DNA from 2 places in the Priestia sp. 179-F W1.4 NHS genome. Region 2 is predicted to be linked to the other one. Evidence: riboswitches for the same ligand, from Rfam matches in the RefSeq annotation. Region 2 holds a riboswitch; the other holds the start of a gene.
What was found. Region 2 has a riboswitch for S-adenosylmethionine ahead of ACH0CI_RS12250 (trans-sulfuration enzyme family protein). Riboswitches for the same ligand answer to the same signal wherever they lie in the genome.
Positions count from the first base shown of each region.

Region 1: it holds a riboswitch for S-adenosylmethionine, as region 2 does, so the genes downstream of both, ACH0CI_RS05600 (BMP family protein) here and ACH0CI_RS12250 (trans-sulfuration enzyme family protein) in region 2, are expected to answer to the same signal.

Region 1 covers NZ_JBIQFF010000001.1:1,080,684-1,089,198, reverse strand. The annotation lists gene ACH0CI_RS05615 (ABC transporter permease) at 1-20, opposite strand, end outside; gene ACH0CI_RS05610 (ABC transporter permease) at 7-1,074, opposite strand; gene ACH0CI_RS05605 (ABC transporter ATP-binding protein) at 1,049-2,581, opposite strand; gene ACH0CI_RS05600 (BMP family protein) at 2,664-3,674, opposite strand; SAM riboswitch class I at 3,750-3,856, opposite strand; gene ACH0CI_RS05595 (hypothetical protein) at 4,200-4,358, shown strand; gene ACH0CI_RS05590 (hypothetical protein) at 4,449-4,817, opposite strand; gene ACH0CI_RS05585 (putative polysaccharide biosynthesis protein) at 4,831-6,441, opposite strand; gene ACH0CI_RS05580 (YjgB family protein) at 6,774-7,358, shown strand; gene ACH0CI_RS05575 (GNAT family N-acetyltransferase) at 7,387-8,229, opposite strand; gene ACH0CI_RS05570 (cyclase family protein) at 8,226-8,515, opposite strand, start outside.
Region 2 covers NZ_JBIQFF010000002.1:336,663-345,177, reverse strand. The annotation lists gene ACH0CI_RS12255 (hypothetical protein) at 1-611, shown strand, start outside; SAM riboswitch class I at 778-895, shown strand; gene ACH0CI_RS12250 (trans-sulfuration enzyme family protein) at 967-2,112, shown strand; gene ACH0CI_RS12245 (trans-sulfuration enzyme family protein) at 2,096-3,277, shown strand; gene ACH0CI_RS12240 (hypothetical protein) at 3,312-3,578, opposite strand; gene ACH0CI_RS12235 (SIMPL domain-containing protein) at 3,641-4,300, opposite strand; gene putP (sodium/proline symporter PutP) at 4,484-5,962, opposite strand; gene ACH0CI_RS12225 (YhcN/YlaJ family sporulation lipoprotein) at 6,255-6,800, opposite strand; gene ACH0CI_RS12220 (hypothetical protein) at 6,912-7,079, shown strand; gene ACH0CI_RS12215 (cold-shock protein) at 7,359-7,562, shown strand; gene ACH0CI_RS12210 (hypothetical protein) at 7,667-7,855, shown strand; gene ACH0CI_RS12205 (DUF6509 family protein) at 8,133-8,444, opposite strand.

The DNA.
Region 1 (8,515 bases), on a different contig from region 2:
GACCAATCAAGCAGCTCCACGAATATCAGCTCCTTTCTTTTTTGCTTTCCACCACTGCTTTGTGAATTTTGCTGAGATAAATAGAATGAGTACAGCTTGCATAATACTCGCAATTTCTAACGGAATTTCTGTATTACGCTCTAGACCCATCGCTCCTGTTTGCAAAGCGGCAAGTAAAAGAGACGTAAAAATAATGCCGATTGGATTCGATTTTGCTAACAGAGCAGCCATCACTCCAGTCCATGCATATCCAGGAACGGTAAGCGCACCGTCTACAAATCGGTACTGTGAACCAAGCACTTCAAACCCTCCTGCTAATCCAGCCAAGCTCCCGCTAATAAACATACTGAACAGCATGACTTTTACTTGATGAATGCCTCCATACGCTCCGAACAACGGATTTTTTCCAGATGCGTTCACTTCGTACCCAAACACAGAGTAGCGAAGCACTGTCCATAGCAGTAGCGCACCGATTAAAGCAATGATAAATCCGACATGAAGAGGCATTCCTTGAAACACTTTTCCAAGCCACGCCGATTGCTCAATCATAGGCGTTTGAGCGAGAGCTGCTGAGCCTGTTTTATCTTGAAATGGGTGACCTGCTAAATAACTTGCAAATAAAACAGCGATATAATTTAATAAAAGCGTCGAAATGACAAGCTGAATTTTAAAAGCGGCTTCCATCCAGCCTGCTAAAACGGAAAGCAACCCTCCTGCCACAACCGCAGCGGCAATAGCCGCTATCAGCTTGACTACCCCTGGAGCCGGCAGGTAATAAGCAACAATCGCTGCACTGATAGCTCCAACGACCATCTGTCCTTCTCCCCCTAAATTAAACACACCTGCTCTAAAAGCAAATCCGACACCTAACGCAATTAACAGAATAGGCGTAGCGCGAGCCAGCGTAGTAGTGAAGAAATAAAAATTACCAAACGCTCCATTCCAGAGCTCTGTATATGTTTGGAAAACCGAACCACCTGTTAAGGAGATAATAATGCCTCCTATTGCTAAGCCAAAAATGACCGCAATAATTGGTTGGATCAATGATTTAAGAAGTTTCTGCAACTGTATCACCTTCTACCGTTCCTCCTGCCATTAATATGCTTAGCTTCTCTTCCGTCGCTTCTTCTCTTGTAAGCTCTCCAACAATACTGCCTTCGTACATCACTAAAATTCGATCTGATAGTGAGATAATCTCCGACAGCTCAGAAGATACAAGTAAAATAGCCGATCCATTATTGCGTTTTTGAATCAAAGCGTCGTGAATACGTTCCATTGCCCCAATATCCACTCCTCGCGTTGGTTCGGCAGCAAGTAGAAAAGAAGTGTTTTGGCCAAGCTCTCTGGCAACAATCAATTTTTGCAGATTCCCCCCTGACAGTTCTCCTGCTTTTTGCTTAGATGAAGTGGCTTTAATCGAAAATTCATTTATCCATTCCTCCACGCTCGAATTGAATATCTTTCTTTTCAGCCAGCCCATTTTCGAGTAAGAAGCTTTATACTGATAGCCCATCAGCGCATTTTCTTCGATCGTATCGTCTTTAGAGGCTCCCCACATATAGCGGTCTTCTGGAATATGAGCGATTCCTGCTTCTCTTCTTTCACGCACAGATTGCCCTGTAAGATCTTCATCTCCAAGTTTAATACTTCCGCTGTCTGTTTCTACTAATCCAGCGATTGCTTGAAGCAGCTCTGATTGCCCATTTCCTGAAACGCCTGCAATACCGACAATTTCTCCTGCTGAAACGTGAAGAGACACATTTTGCAATACGTTTTTTTGTCCTTTTCCTTTTAAAAAGAGATTTTGTACGCTTAAATGAGAGGTGCCTTGTGACGGCACTCTTGCAGGACGCTCTTTTAATTCTCGTCCTACCATCAGCTTGGCTAAATGGTGAGCATTAGTAGATTCTTTATTTGTGACGCCGGCTACTTTACCATTCCGAAGAACCGTGATGCGGTCCGCTACTTCCATCACTTCTTGCAGCTTATGTGTAATAATAATGATGCTTTTTCCTTGTGAAGCCAAAAAACGGATTGTTTTTAATAGTTCCTTCACTTCATGAGGAGTAAGTACAGCGGTAGGCTCGTCTAAAACAATGATTTCTGCTCCTTGATACAGCACTTTTAAAATTTCAATCTTTTGCTGTTCTCCAATTGAGCAATGCTTTACTTTTTTATGAACATCTACTGAAATCTGATAGGTTTGGGTTAATTGCTGAACATCCTCTTTCGCTTGCCTTCTATTAAAAAAGAGACCTTTCTTTGGCTCATGCCCCAAGACAATATTTTCAGCCACTGAAAAATGAGGAAAAACCATAAAATGCTGATGCACCATGCCTATTCCGTTTTTAATCGCATCCGCAGGAGATGAAAACGAGACGGTTTTCCCATGTAGCTGAATACTTCCTGAACTCGGCTTTTCCATTCCGTAAAGCATCCTCATCAACGTTGTTTTACCAGCACCGTTTTCTCCGACCAGCGCGTGAACCTCGCCTTTTTTTAGCGTAAAAGACACGTTATCGTTTGCTAAAAATGAACCGTATTTCTTCGTTAAATTCGTTAACTGCAGCAGCTCACTCATTCCATTCATTGCTCCTTTCCCCTTTAGGTTTTTTTCAAAAATAAGAAAGAGAAGCCAGCCTTACTCGACTTCTCTTCTCAACTCACTTTGCTAACGGATCTTTTACCACTGTTTTTCCATCAATAATCGAATCTTTAATTTCTTTTAATTGATTAATCACATCTTGTCCTACAAAGTCACTAAGAGGCGTCTTGCTGTCTTGAGTCACATACGTTAACCCAACACCTTTTTCTTTTAAGCCGTATGTCACTACGCCCGATTTAAATTTGTCATTTGCGAGTGCTTCTACCGTTTCATAAGCAGCTGCATCAGATCCTTTTAACTGCGATAAAACGATATGCTCAGGATCTACTTCCGTACGGTCAATATCTTGTCCTGCCGTATAAAAACCTTTTTCTTTTGCTGCTTCAAATACACCCAAGTCGCCTACTGCTGATGCTCCGGCGATAAAATCAGCGCCTTTTGAAGCTTGTAAAATAGCAAGTTCTTTTGCTTTAGCTGGATCAGAGAAGCTTCCAACATAGTTTACTAGAAACTCTGCTTTTGGATTTGTTGATTGTAATCCTTCTTTAAAACTTACCGTCCATTTTTTTAATAATGGAATATCATCAGCTGCAACCATTCCTACTTTATTCGTTTTCGTAATCAATCCTGCCGCTGCTCCTAATAAATATGAAGCTTCTTGCTCACGAAATACAACGCTTCTTACATTTGGTAAATCGACCACTGTATCAATAATCGCAAATTGACGCTGCGGATTTTCTTGAGCTACTTTTTTCAACGCATCTTCGGATTCAAAAGAAGATGTAATAATCAAGTCATAATTTTCGGCTACCGCAGCACGCAAATTACTTTCAATGGCTGCTTGGTCCGTAGATTCAATTGTCTTTACATCAATGTTATACTTCTTCCCAGCGCGCTTTGCTCCATCATCCATTTGCTGAAAAAACGGGTTAACTCCAATCTTTTCAGGCAAAACAAGAGCAATTCGCTTCTTTCCTTTCTCTTCACTTCCACTGCTTTTTGTACTTTTTGACTGACAGCCAGTTACGAGTAGTACAAGCGCAACTGCTAAAATAAGAAATCTCTTCATTTAACTTACTCCCCCTATAATATAAAAAAAGCTCTTCCTTTATATAAAGGAAGAGCTCGTTAACCAAACGTCTCTTCCTCATCTTCAAGAACATACTGTTCTTAAGGATTTGGCACCATTCTGTCATAGACAGCGGTTGCCGGGTTTCACAGGGCCAGTCCCTCCACCTCTCTTGATAAGGAAAACAATAGCTATTTATTTTATGTAATATAGTCAATATTAATAGTTTTTCAACAATTGTCAATATTATTTTTCTTTTTTACGCAAAAAAACTTTAAAAACAGATAGGATTATACGGTTTTAGTCTACTAAAATATAAAATAAAAGTTAAAGCCTTTACCTCATTTCTTGAATCATTCTATACTTCTTCACAAAGCACTTATACTGAATCTGTTGACGGTCAAGAGGGTTTAGTGGTAGCAAATAAGTTTTATTATACCTCTTCCGTTAATGTGTTATTAATTGAAACCACTTTACCAATAATGTTAGACTTTTCCTTAGTAATATTGTTAAGAGGTGTTAACGGTGAAATTAATGAAAGAACTATCTGGCATAGCTATTGGGCTTATTATCGCTTTAGCCATTTCAAAAACATTTTTTGATACCCCGACCAACATTGGAATCATAGTTATTTTTATTACTAGTATGGTCGTAACAGGGATAGCAAGAGTAAAACTAAGATGAGATAATCTAACAAAAAAACGCCACCTTTTATTCGCAAGGTGGTGTTTTCTTTTAATGATTTTAGTATGTAGTAATTCCAAGTGAAGGCTTTTACCCTTCTCCATCAATCATCGTATACTTCCTAGCAAAGCGCTTGTAGTAAATTTGCTCATCCTCTTGTCCATTGTTAAAAACAAGTCGGTTATGATCAATATCTTTCTCTTTTAACACATAGCCTTTTTCATTCATCAGTTGAATATATTCATCTAAATGTCCTTTTTTCACCATATAGTAAAGAACATTATCTGAATCCGTAGTCTTTGCTACATCTTGACTTCCCATTTCTAACTTGAATACGGCTGTTGCTGTTTGAATGGGGCGGTAGTCTCCAAACACCTTTTCCCAGTTTAGTAGCAGCAGCGCGCCGAAGATTATGATACATCCTCCAGCGGCTACGGTTAGTACAAATCGTTTCGACACTTCTTTCTCTCCTTTACATTCTTTTTCTTCTATTTAACACAACAGATTGCCCTAAACTTGTTTTTACGCCAAGTCCTAGATACACAGCAGCACCTAAAGCTATTGAAATACAAGACGTGCTAATCGCAAGTGAAGATGCAGACAGCTTATTTTCTAGAAAATAGTGAGAAGCATAATTGCCAATAAGCACAGCGGCTGACATCACACTTACTAATAAAACAGGAGTCAACGCGGCTTTTCCTAGTGATTGAACTCGGTAAGAAATGGATTTTTCAATTAAATAAAAGTTATAGATAACCGATACACCATATCCTCCGTACGTCGCGACAACAGGTCCAATTTCTTTTAAGCTTGAAACCAACAGTACGTTTAATACTATCTTCACAACAATACCTAAGCCCAAGCCAAAAATTAATTTCTTTTGCTGATTAATTCCTTGAAGAATCGCGGCTGTTACGGTAAAAAGAGCAAATAAAATGGCAGCAGGCGCATACCATTGTAAAACAACTCCACCGATTTCAGGACTGTTTTTCGCTCCAAAGATCATCATATATACCGGCTTACCCAATAAACAAAGCCCCACCGCAGAAGGAAGAGTAAAAAACAACAGCAGCTGCAGCGTTTTTGTAATCTTTCCTTTTACTTCTCGTAAATTTCCTTGCACAAAAGAAGATGTAATACCCGGAATCAGCGACATGCTGAAGGCAGTCGCTAGCGATACCGGCACCATTACTAAAATTTGCGCTAACCCAATGACAGAGTTAATCGTTTCAGCTTTAGCTTGTCCATACCCTATTGATTGAAAGAGCATGTTAATCGTAAACGTATCAATATTTTGATAGATTGGAATAGCTAAACCAACTAATACAAACGGAACAGCGTACGTCACAAGCTCTTTGAACATTAAAGAGAACGGAACAGATTTATTATTCTTTCCGCTATTCACTTCCTTCATAATTAGCCGCTTGCGTTTTAGATACGTCGCACCAAGAATCCCTATACCCCCTAAGCCTCCAATAAACGCTCCAAACGTACCAATTCCAACAGCTTTTGTCATCGTGCTATGAAAGAGATGAATAACAGCGTATGCTCCTGCTAAAATAAACAGCACACGCACTATTTGTTCAATAATTGTACTCAGCGCGGACGGTCCCATGGATTGATTACCTTGAAAATAGCCTCGTAATAGACTCATAGGCGGAATAATAATTAAAGCAAAGCTCACCATTCGGATGACGTACACTACGTCTTTTTGACTATTTCCTGAGGAATCTTTTCCGTTAATAACTAGCTCAGCGAGCGAAGGCGCCATGGTATAGAGGACTAAAAATCCTATTATGCCTGTTATCGTCATTAATAGAAGGCCTGCTTTTAATAGATCTTGCCCTGCCCTGTAGTTTCCAAGACCGTTATATTTCGATACATACTTCGAAACAGCAAGCGGAAGACCCATTGTCGATAAGCTTAGCATCAAGGTATATGGACCGTATGCATACTTATAAAGCGCGTAACCTGACGTTCCGACTAGCGCTGTAAACGGAATAATATAAATAAAACCCAAAATCTTTGTTAGCAAAGAAGACGCTGTTAACAAAAGCGTACCTCTCATCAAATTTTTTTCCATACATCAAAACTCCAGCAATAAATATTATATTTTTAACAAATACTTGATTTATTGTATCATACTTACAGTTATTATCTAGTTTTTTATAAAGACTTAGAATCCTCCCTATATTACGTTTTTTTACATAATAAAGGAATAAAAACAAATCTTTTCACCTATGAGAAATGAATCGTTTTTTGCTTTTCACCTTACCTGACGTTTATATTCTGAAAGGCGTGTTACATTATATATATCAGTTACCAACTCAACTAAGACTCCTTGACCATTCTGGCCTACCTTCTCTTTTAGGTAGACTGAGATTGCTAAATCGTTATATATAGGAGGAAAAAATCATGAAAATGAAACAACGGCTATCAAAAGCGGCTGCTGCTACGACGATTACAGGAATTGCTGCGTTTGGATTTGCTCCTGTGGCTCAGCTTGATACCCCAGCACACGCAGCTACATCTCAAGAAACAAGCAGCCAAAGTCAAACAGCTGTAAAAAACATTAACGAAATTTATAACGCCGCAGTAAAAGGTGAAGTACCACGATTAACAGCGGACTTTAAAATTGGCAAAACCCTGCGTCAAGACGTTCGTGATCAGTTCGGTTCTCCGCCTGAAGGTTCATCAAATAACTTTGACTACTATCATGCGGAAATGGGCCATCCTGGATATGCATTTGGTTATGACCAAAATAACGTCATTAACGAAATTCGCTATTTTGGTACAAATGTAGAGCGTCAAACAAATTTAGGGTCCATCACACAAGCTAACTTAAAGAAAGAATTAGGTCAGCCAAACTTTACAGGTAAAGTAAAAGGTGATGGTACGACTCAAACGAGATACACCTATCACGCCGGCGCCTATGATCTTGAATTTATTTTTGATGATAGCAAAACGTTGAATCACGTAAACTTAGTTACAAAACCTTAAGAAATAGAAAAAAGTAGCAGGCAGCCTGCTACTTTTTTTCATGAAATAAAACTAAGGCGGAATCAGCTACGTGTTCGTACCCAATCTCCATATAAATCTTGTTAGACGTAGGGTTTGTCATGTCCGTGTATAGACTTGTTGTTTGAAATCCTTTGTCTAGCATAAGCTGAGAAAGCGTGGACACACAGCTTGAGGCATAGCCTTTTTTACGTTCTTCCCGCGGCGTGTACACAAAGTTAATCGTAACGTTGTGGGTTGTCGGACGCGTAGCATTAGCAATCGACACATACTTCCCGTTTACTTCCCATAAAAATAGCCGGTCTGCTTTAATAAAAGCTTCGCCTGTTTTGACAGCTTGTTCTTTTGATACAGGCTCCCCAATGACGCCCATAAACTCCCAAATCCATTCTGTCACGAGCGGAAGGTGCTCTAATCTTGCTTTTACCAGCACTCCGTCCGCGTCCGCAGCTTTTTTCACTTTGTCTAACCTATAAATGCGCTGATCCATTTTTAAAGAAGCTCCTTGATTTTTTAAATCTGCTAGTTTTTGAGAAAGATATAAAACCGTTTGTTTTTCTCCAACTAAACCCGGTACGTCGATTTCTTGTAACAGCTCTGCCGCTTCGCTTAGTTCACCCTCCGTTAGCTGCTGTATTTGAGACAGTATGATTTGCCGAGGATGGGTTTGCAGCAACACAAGCGCAGCACGGCTGTCTTTTAAAATAACACCCATAAAATTTGGTTTGCTGTTTTCCTGCAAGCTGTGTAAAATGCCGAGCGCTAAGTTATGAAGAACTTCATTCTTTGATAAAAGCGGCTCTACTTGGTTTTTAAATTCCTGCACTTCTCTATATCTATGTAACTGGATCATTTTCTTTCTAACTCCGCAAATGCTCTTACCGGAAACGTTCCGGCTCCTTTTATTTTAGGAGGCACGGCGTAAAATAAAAAGGACTCCGTTAGTTGATCTAAGCGACATAAGTGTTCAGCAATCACAATGCCCGCTCCTAACAGCAGCGTATGAGCTGGTCTTGCTTTTCCTTTTGTATCGTCAATGTTCATCGAATCAATTCCAACAAGAGCGGGCTGTTGAGACACTAAATAAGCCGCCGCGCTTTCTGTTAAGTATGGATGATTTTCTAAATAATCGTCTGTAT
Region 2 (8,515 bases):
AAACAACGTTTGTAGGAAAACTTGTTGATCTCGGGTTAGATGTAATGGTTTTATATAATGGACATGATTATTTGTATATTCCTCTTTTACACATACATCGCTTGCGAGAGGTTTCAGAAGAAGATTATACACCTTTACGAACCATAGAAGAGAACTTAATAGAAGAAAGTCAGCGGATTTCTTATCGTAATATTTTACAGCAGGCAAAAGGAAAATTTATCGAAATTTATGTAACAGGAGGAAAATCATTGCATGGCTATATTACAAGCGTGCTGAATGATTATCTTGTGTTTTATTCTCCAGTGTATAAAAATGTCTTTGTTTCTTTACATCATTTGAAATGGCTTACCCCTTATAGTAATGAGTTAACCCCTTATTCTTTAAGTGACAAAGAGCTCCCAGTAAGGCCTGCCTCTGCACCTTTTGTCAGAAACTTTGAAGAGCAGCTTAAAAAATATGAAAATCAACTGGTCGTATTAGATTTAGGGGATCAATCAGAAAAAATTGGCGTACTTAAAGAAGTTTCTAATAATATTGTTGAACTAATTACGGCAAATGGAGAAAGTATGTATTGGAAGTTAGCTCACGTAAAATCTGTGCACTTGCCTTAGAAAAAGAGACCTTGGTGTCGTCTCTTTTTTAATGTGCTTATCAGGACAAGTATATTGAATAAACAAATGAGATGATTTAAATTTTTTAGAAAATTATGTTGACAATAAAGAAAATCTTTATTAAAGTTAGTAACAACAAACGTTAACCACCAACAATTATATAGAACTCTTATCAAGAGTGGCGGAGGGACTGGCCCTGCGATGCCCGGCAACCATCAAGTGAAACATTCATTTGAACGGTGCTAATTCCTGTGGAACATCAGTATTGTTCTAACAGATGAGAGAAATCGTGTATAAACGAACACTCTTCCATCTGTGAAGAGTGTTTTTTATTTTGAGTTAAGGAGAGAAATAGATGAAAATTGAAACTTTATTAGTTCGTTCAGGAGTAGGTCGTGACCCTTCAACAGGTTCTATTACAACACCCATTTACCAAGCATCAACATTTGCTCATCCTGCTTTAGGGCAAAGTACAGGATTTGACTATGCACGTACGGCAAACCCTACTCGTACAGCATTGGAAGAAGCAATTGCTGCTTTAGAAAAAGGAGAAGTAGGAGTAGCATTCGCTTCAGGAATGGCGGGTGTAATGGCAGTTTTAGCACTATTTAAAAACGGAGATCATTTAATTGTATCAGAGGATTTATACGGAGGAACGTACCGAGTACTAAATGAAATCTTTTCAGAGCAAGGAATTACTGTTTCGTACGTCAACACAGCCCATCTCGAGCAAGTAAAAGATGCGCTTCGTCCCAACACGAAAGCTTTATTTATTGAAACACCTACAAATCCAATGATGCACGTGACTGATTTGCCAGAAGCAATTGCGTTAGCTAAACAGCATGATTTGCTTACTATCGTTGACAATACATTCATGTCCCCTTACTATCAGCGTCCTTTAGAGCTTGGAGCAGATATTGTGATACATAGTGCAAGCAAATACATTGGGGGTCATAATGATGTTGTTGCTGGTCTTGTAGTCGCTCGATGTAGTAGCTTAGGAGAAAAAATTCGTTTTTATCAAAATGCAGCTGGGGCAATCTTAGGTCCACAGGATAGCTGGCTGTTATTGCGCGGTATTAAGACGCTAGCGCTTCGTATGGAAAAACATAACGAAAACGCACTGAAAATTGCAAATTGGCTTACTGCTCATGATCTCGTGGAAAAAGTGTATTACCCTGGTCTTGAAACACATCCGGGCTATGAAATCATGAAGAAACAAGCAACTGGATTTGGAGGCATGATTTCTTTTGCTGTCTCACACCCTGACATCGTGTCAGTACTTTTAGAAAATGTTAAAGTTATTACATTTGCAGAAAGCTTAGGAGGCGTGGAAAGTTTAATGACATTCCCAGCTCGTCAAACACACGCTGACATTCCGGAGGAAATTCGAAATCGTGTCGGAGTAACAAACTGTTTACTTCGATTATCAGTTGGAATTGAGCACGCAGATGATTTAATTAAAGATTTGAAGGAGGCATTTGATGCATACCAACAATAATAAACATAGATTTGGTACGAACTTAATTCATGCAAATACAGGAATTGACGGTCATTTTGGAGCGGTTAACGTACCTATTTATCAGGTATCTACATTTAATCAAGAAGATGAGACGAACAACGGCCGCTATGACTATTCTCGTTCAGGAAACCCAACGCGTGAGGCTTTAGAAAACACTATTGCTCAGCTAGAAAATGGATACGCTGGTTTTGCTTTTTCATCAGGTATGGCTGCTATTTCATCGGTGTTATCCATTTTTGAATCAGGAGATGAAATTTTAGTTTCACACGATACGTACGGCGGGACATATCGTGTATTAACACGATTATTTTCAAAGTTTGGTATCAAAACAACTTTTGTTGATACAACGAAGGTTGAGAAAGTAGAAGAAGCTATCACGAAAGATACGAAGGCGATTTATATCGAAAGCCCTTCAAATCCATTTTTACAGGTAACGGATATTAAAGCAGTAGCAAGTTTGGCGAAGGAGCACAATCTCCTTACAATTGTGGATAACACGTTTTTAACACCTTATCTGCAGCAGCCCATTGACCTTGGTGTAAATATTGTCATTCATAGTGCTACAAAATATATCAGCGGCCACAGTGACGTCATTGGCGGTTTAGTTGTAGTAAGCGATGAAAAGCTAGCGGAAGAAGTAAAGTTTGTACAAAATGCTTTTGGTGCTATCTTGGGGCCACAGGATTGTTTTTTACTGCTTCGAGGAATTAAGACATTAAAAGTTCGTTTAGATCAGCAGTTAAAAACAGCGCTGCAGTTTGCAAAGTGGCTTGAAGAACAATCTCTAGTGAGCCGTGTATACTACCCAGGCTTAAAAAGTCATCCGGACCACAAACTCATTTCAGAACAAGCAAATGGATACGGAGCTATGATTTCTTTCCAAGTGCAGGATGAAGAAGTAGCACGACATATTTTACAAGGAGTCAAATTAGCTTCAATTGGCGTTAGTCTAGGTGCAGTTGAATCCATTCTCACGCATCCTGCAACAATGTCTCATGCAAGTATCCCAAAAGAAGTACGTGAAGAAAAAGGAATTACTGATTCACTTCTTCGCCTTTCAGTAGGGCTAGAGGAATTCGAGGATTTGAAGCAAGACTTTAACGCTGTTTTTCAAAGCTTAGAAGAAAAAGCGTTAATTAAATAAAAAAAGGACTTCCATTAAGGAAGTCCTTTTTTTGTTATATACAGCTATCTAAAAGGTTTGTGTATAGGGACGTAAGCGCAACTTTTTCATCAGAGGAAAGACCGCTGTTTAGAATTCTTTTTATGCCAAGATGATATTTTACATACGGTGTTTGCCGAACGCGTGGATGAGTCATTTCATCTTTTAAATCTTTCAGAATGGCTTCGTGAAGCTGATCTTCACTTGTCAGGGCTTGTTTAGAAGCGAAAGAACGGTTCAACCATAGGGTCTGATAAGCTGCTAGTAAATGTTCAGAAGTCATTGTGCAAAGAGCTCCTTTAGATTAGTTTCTTCATTATAATAATCTATAGTTTATCATAAGTATTAATACGTGTACGTAACTTTTACAGAAGCGGATACAGTCAAGGACTGAGCTTGGATAGGGGGAGAGGCTGCTAATAACTTAGGCGAGGATCCAGATGACTGATAGACCGGGCCTTCTTCGATTAAAATGGGGATTTGGTTAATAGGGAGCTGCAGCGTGTTGGCAATGGTAAAGGCCTTTTCTTTAGCGTTAAGCAAAGCTTTACTTATCGCTTCTTGTTCATATTTATCATCATTTGTAACGTGAAATTGAAGATCTTGCGCTACGTTGGCTCCGCTTGAAAACGTAGCGTTATAAACATCGCCAGCTTGTTTTACATCTTGTACTCTTACTCTAAACAAATGCTGTACTTCGTATCCTGTAAGAGTCGATTTTCCATCGCTGTAATCATATTTAGGATTTATGGTGAATGAAGCTGTTTCAATTTGTTGGTCATTGATTCCAAGTTTTTTTATCTCTTGCAGCAGAGTATTTGAAACAGCTGAATTTTCTTTTAAGGCTTCTTGAACGTCTCGGTTTTCCGTGCGCGTTCCAATCGTCATGGAAATTTCATTTGGAATGGTTGAAGCACTTCCTTCACCAATTACTTTAATTTCTCTATTTTGTGTATCTACGCGCATTTGTTGTGTAGGTTCATAAGGGAAATAAGAATGTTGCATACAAAAACCTCCTTTATTAATCTTTAATATATATATGATAAGGAAGAGAGATTAAAAACAAAAAGAGATTGAGATATAACTAAATCAATTCAATCTACGTTCACTATCACAACCAAAAGCTCCGAACGATGAATCGTCCGGAGCTTCCTTCAATTGAAATATGTTTGTCCATCCTCTTTTTGTTTACTTCGATTCTTTTATTAAAATTTCTTTCATTTCAACAAATTGCTGTTGAACATCGCTTGATGGTTTCTTTGTTAGGAAACTTACAATAATGACAGCTAATAAACTTAAAAAGAACCCTGGAATCATTTCGTAAAGAGTATCCTTCAACGGAGTATTTACCCAAATTAATACCGTGACAGCACCTACAATCATTCCTGCAAGTGCCCCCCATCGAGTCATACGCTTCCAGTATAGACTTAGTAAAATAGCAGGACCAAATGCAGAACCAAATCCAGCCCATGCGTATCCGACAAGTCCTAAAATCGTATCACTAGGTTTTAAAGAAAGCAAAATACCAATAATTGCAACACCTAAAACGGCAGCTCTTCCGATTGTTACAAGCTCTTTGTCAGAGGCTTTGCGTCGGAAAAATGTTTTATAAAAATCTTCTGTAACAGAGCTTGCCGTTACAAGCAGCTGAGAAGAAATCGTACTCATAATTGCCGCTAGTAGAGCTGCATATAAAAATCCAGTAATTAACGGGTTAAAAAGTATATCTGCAAATTTAATAAAAATAGTTTCAGGATCTGCTAGTTTCATACCCGTTTTTTCTACATATGCAATTCCAACAAGTCCTGTCAGCATAGCACCAATAATAGAAATAATCATCCAGCTCATTCCAATACGACGTGCAGGTTTTAACTCTTTAACAGAAGAGATAGCCATAAAGCGAACGATAATATGAGGCTGTCCGAAATAGCCAAGTCCCCAGGCCAAGAAAGATATAATACCTAAAACGGTTGTACCTTTAAAAATGTCCAGGTATGCTGGATTAATGTTCTGTACAATATCCATTGTTGTGTTAACGCCTCCAACATTGGTGAAAGCTACAATGGGTACTAAAACTAAGGCAAGAAACATAATAACACCTTGAACAAAATCTGTTAAACTAACAGCTAAAAATCCACCGAAAAGAGTGTAGGCAATAACAACAGATGCTGTTACAAATAAGCCAATTTGATAATTCACACCAAATGCCGATTCGAACAATCGTCCGCCTGATACCATACCAGCTGAAGTGTAAAGAGTGAAGAAAATAAAGATAACAATCGCTGATACTGTTCGAAGAATCTTGGCGTGGTCGCCAAAACGATTTTCAAAAAAGTCTGGAATTGTAATAGAGTCGTTCGCTACTTCCGTATAAATGCGAAGACGCGGAGCGAGGATTAAATAATTTAAATAAGCACCAATAGATAAACCTACTGCAAGCCATAAACTTGAAAGGCCTGTCACATACATGGATCCTGGAAGCCCCATTAACATCCATCCACTCATATCTGAAGCGCCAGCTGAAAGCGCAGTAACGGCCGGACCTAGTCCGCGTCCGCCTAGCATGTAACCCGATACGTCTTGAGTTGTTTTTGTGTAGGCATACCATCCTATTCCAAGCATTCCTACAAAATAAATGCCCAGTGAAATATAAACACCAATATCCACCAAATCTCCCCTTTATGCATTTTTTATGCATGAAACGAGCATTGCTCGCCATGCAAACATCTTATGGTTTCTAAAACTAACAAACTTTTCCCTTACTATCAACCCACAAAATCGTAAATTACCTAAGTCTAAAATCCCCTAAACCTTTATATTACAGAAATGAAAACGTTTTCAAAATAAAGTAAAATAAAAATATTCAGAAATTTATAAGAGCAATTTTTATGCAATATTTTATGCAAAAAATAAAATAAAAAGAGCATTTCGTAAAATGCTCTTTTGTCATTCATGTATATTAGCGTGAGTTCGGGAATACGCGGCGAACCACTTCTGAAAACTCGTCAAACAGTCCAGAGACTGGTTTGCCGGTTTGAAGCTTGTCTACATATCCGTTCATACGGTTTACAAAGTCAGGGTTTGTTGATACAAACACTCGATGAACACTGCCGTCAGCTTTTCTCACTTCATGTGCAATCTTATGCTCCATATCTTTTGTGAGATTACCTTCTTTGTTATCGTCTAATACAGCTGCTACGTAAGCTGTATGATCGGTTACGATTACGTTAGCATCTTTTACGTTTTTTAACGCTACGATACGATCAGCTGCCACATCGGCTACTCTCATTCCGCCGGACTGATTGTACTGCTCTTTTTCATTACGCTGTACGTCTTGCGTATCGTTTACATCATTCATTTTCGTTTTATTGTTTCCATTTTCATATGTGACGTTGCGGACTGTATTATCGTCAATGACGCCATCTTTACCTTGATCTGCTGTGCTGCAGCCGAATAAAGAAAGGGTCGTCATGCAGCCTACAACAAACAAAAACGATTTCTTCATGATAGTATCACTCCTTATAAGTTTTAACCTTTCTTATAATTTGTTAAAAACGTGTGAAGCATACATGAAAAATATAAAAAAGCCTATACTATCGAAAAAGGAGGAATATGTATGAGTGAAATCCGACAAAGCATATTTGTGCTTCATACAAAAGAAGAAAACCATGAAGAAACAACAACGTTTGCGTTAACTTCAGAAGAAGCTAAGCTATTATTTGAAACCCTGCAAAATAAACGAAAAGAAATTATCGACGCCCATATTGATAACATGTTGACGTAAGGAAGGTAAATATCTTGTAAAACAGATGAGCCATATGTTAAAAGTGGCCAAATATTTGCATTCTACATATAGGTATAGTATAATGTAAACGCAACCAAATATAATTAATACTATGTTTTGACCATATACTCGAATTAGATTTAGTGAAAATTCACTTGTTATAAAGGAGATCTACTTCGCGTAGGTCTCTTTTATAATATGTGAATTTTTTATTTACGGTATAAATGTAAATATAGAGTAACATATTAAATTTTTTACATTTTTTGGAGGTTTTTTTACATGGCTACTACAGGTACAGTAAAATGGTTTAACAGTGAAAAAGGCTTCGGTTTTATCGAAGTACCAGGCGAAAATGATGTATTTGTTCATTTTTCAGCTATCCAATCTGAAGGCTTCAAAACATTAGAAGAAGGCCAAAAAGTTGAATTTGAAATCGTTGAAGGCCAACGTGGACCTCAAGCGGAGAATGTTGTAAAATTATAATTCAACGCTACATATGAAAGCTGCCGATCGGCAGCTTTTTTTGTGCAAATTTGTTTTATTTGTATGATTAAGAAAATAGATTAAAGTAGGGGAGAAGGGAAGGCGTGAGTTCATTTCATTGCTGTGCCACATGTCAACATTTTCAAAGCATTAAATTGGATAAGGGAATGAAGTATCAATGCAAGAGACTAGGCTATGAAACTCGTCCTGCTTATCAGTTTACATGCTGGGAACCAAAAGAAGTAGTTAAAAAGCTAATGGAAAAACGAAATCAAAAAGATATTGATACATAACGAAATCGATCCCATCTAAAGACGAACAGAGAACAAATGGAATGGATTCTCTAGTATGAATTGCTTGTTACATCGCTGTTGGTTTCCGTGCAAGACTGCGCTTTCCGCGGGCGGGCGCTGAGCCTTGCCCTCCAATCAACAGCTATAAGCACCTACATACATGAAACCTACGTTCATCATCACTACGAAAAAATCCGAACGAGTTGGATTCTCCATCAGGAATCTCAATTCATCGTTCGGATTTTTACTAAACTACTTTTGTTCTAGCCGCTTTTAATTATTCCTCTTTATCTGTCCCTTCCTCTGAAGGTAAATGCTTCCCGCAAAACTCTTTGACAGCTGCTTCTTCCTCTTCTTCTAGGTCGAAGTCTAATACTTTATTTGTTGAAACTTCGTAGAAATGAGTCTGGGCAATAGAAGTGTTATCTTCGCCTTTAATATACACTACGCGTAGTGCTAGGTCGCTGCCGGTATATAATTCATCCTCTTCTTCTACCTCAATGTATAAATGAAATTCATAGCGTTCACCTAGAAGGAGACCAAATGGATCCTGCAATTGTTCAGCTGTATATTCTTTAATTGTAAACATATGTACGTCCTTTCCATATATCAGTAAAATACTTGCATCATCTATTATAGTTTTTCTTTGCAAAGAAAGAA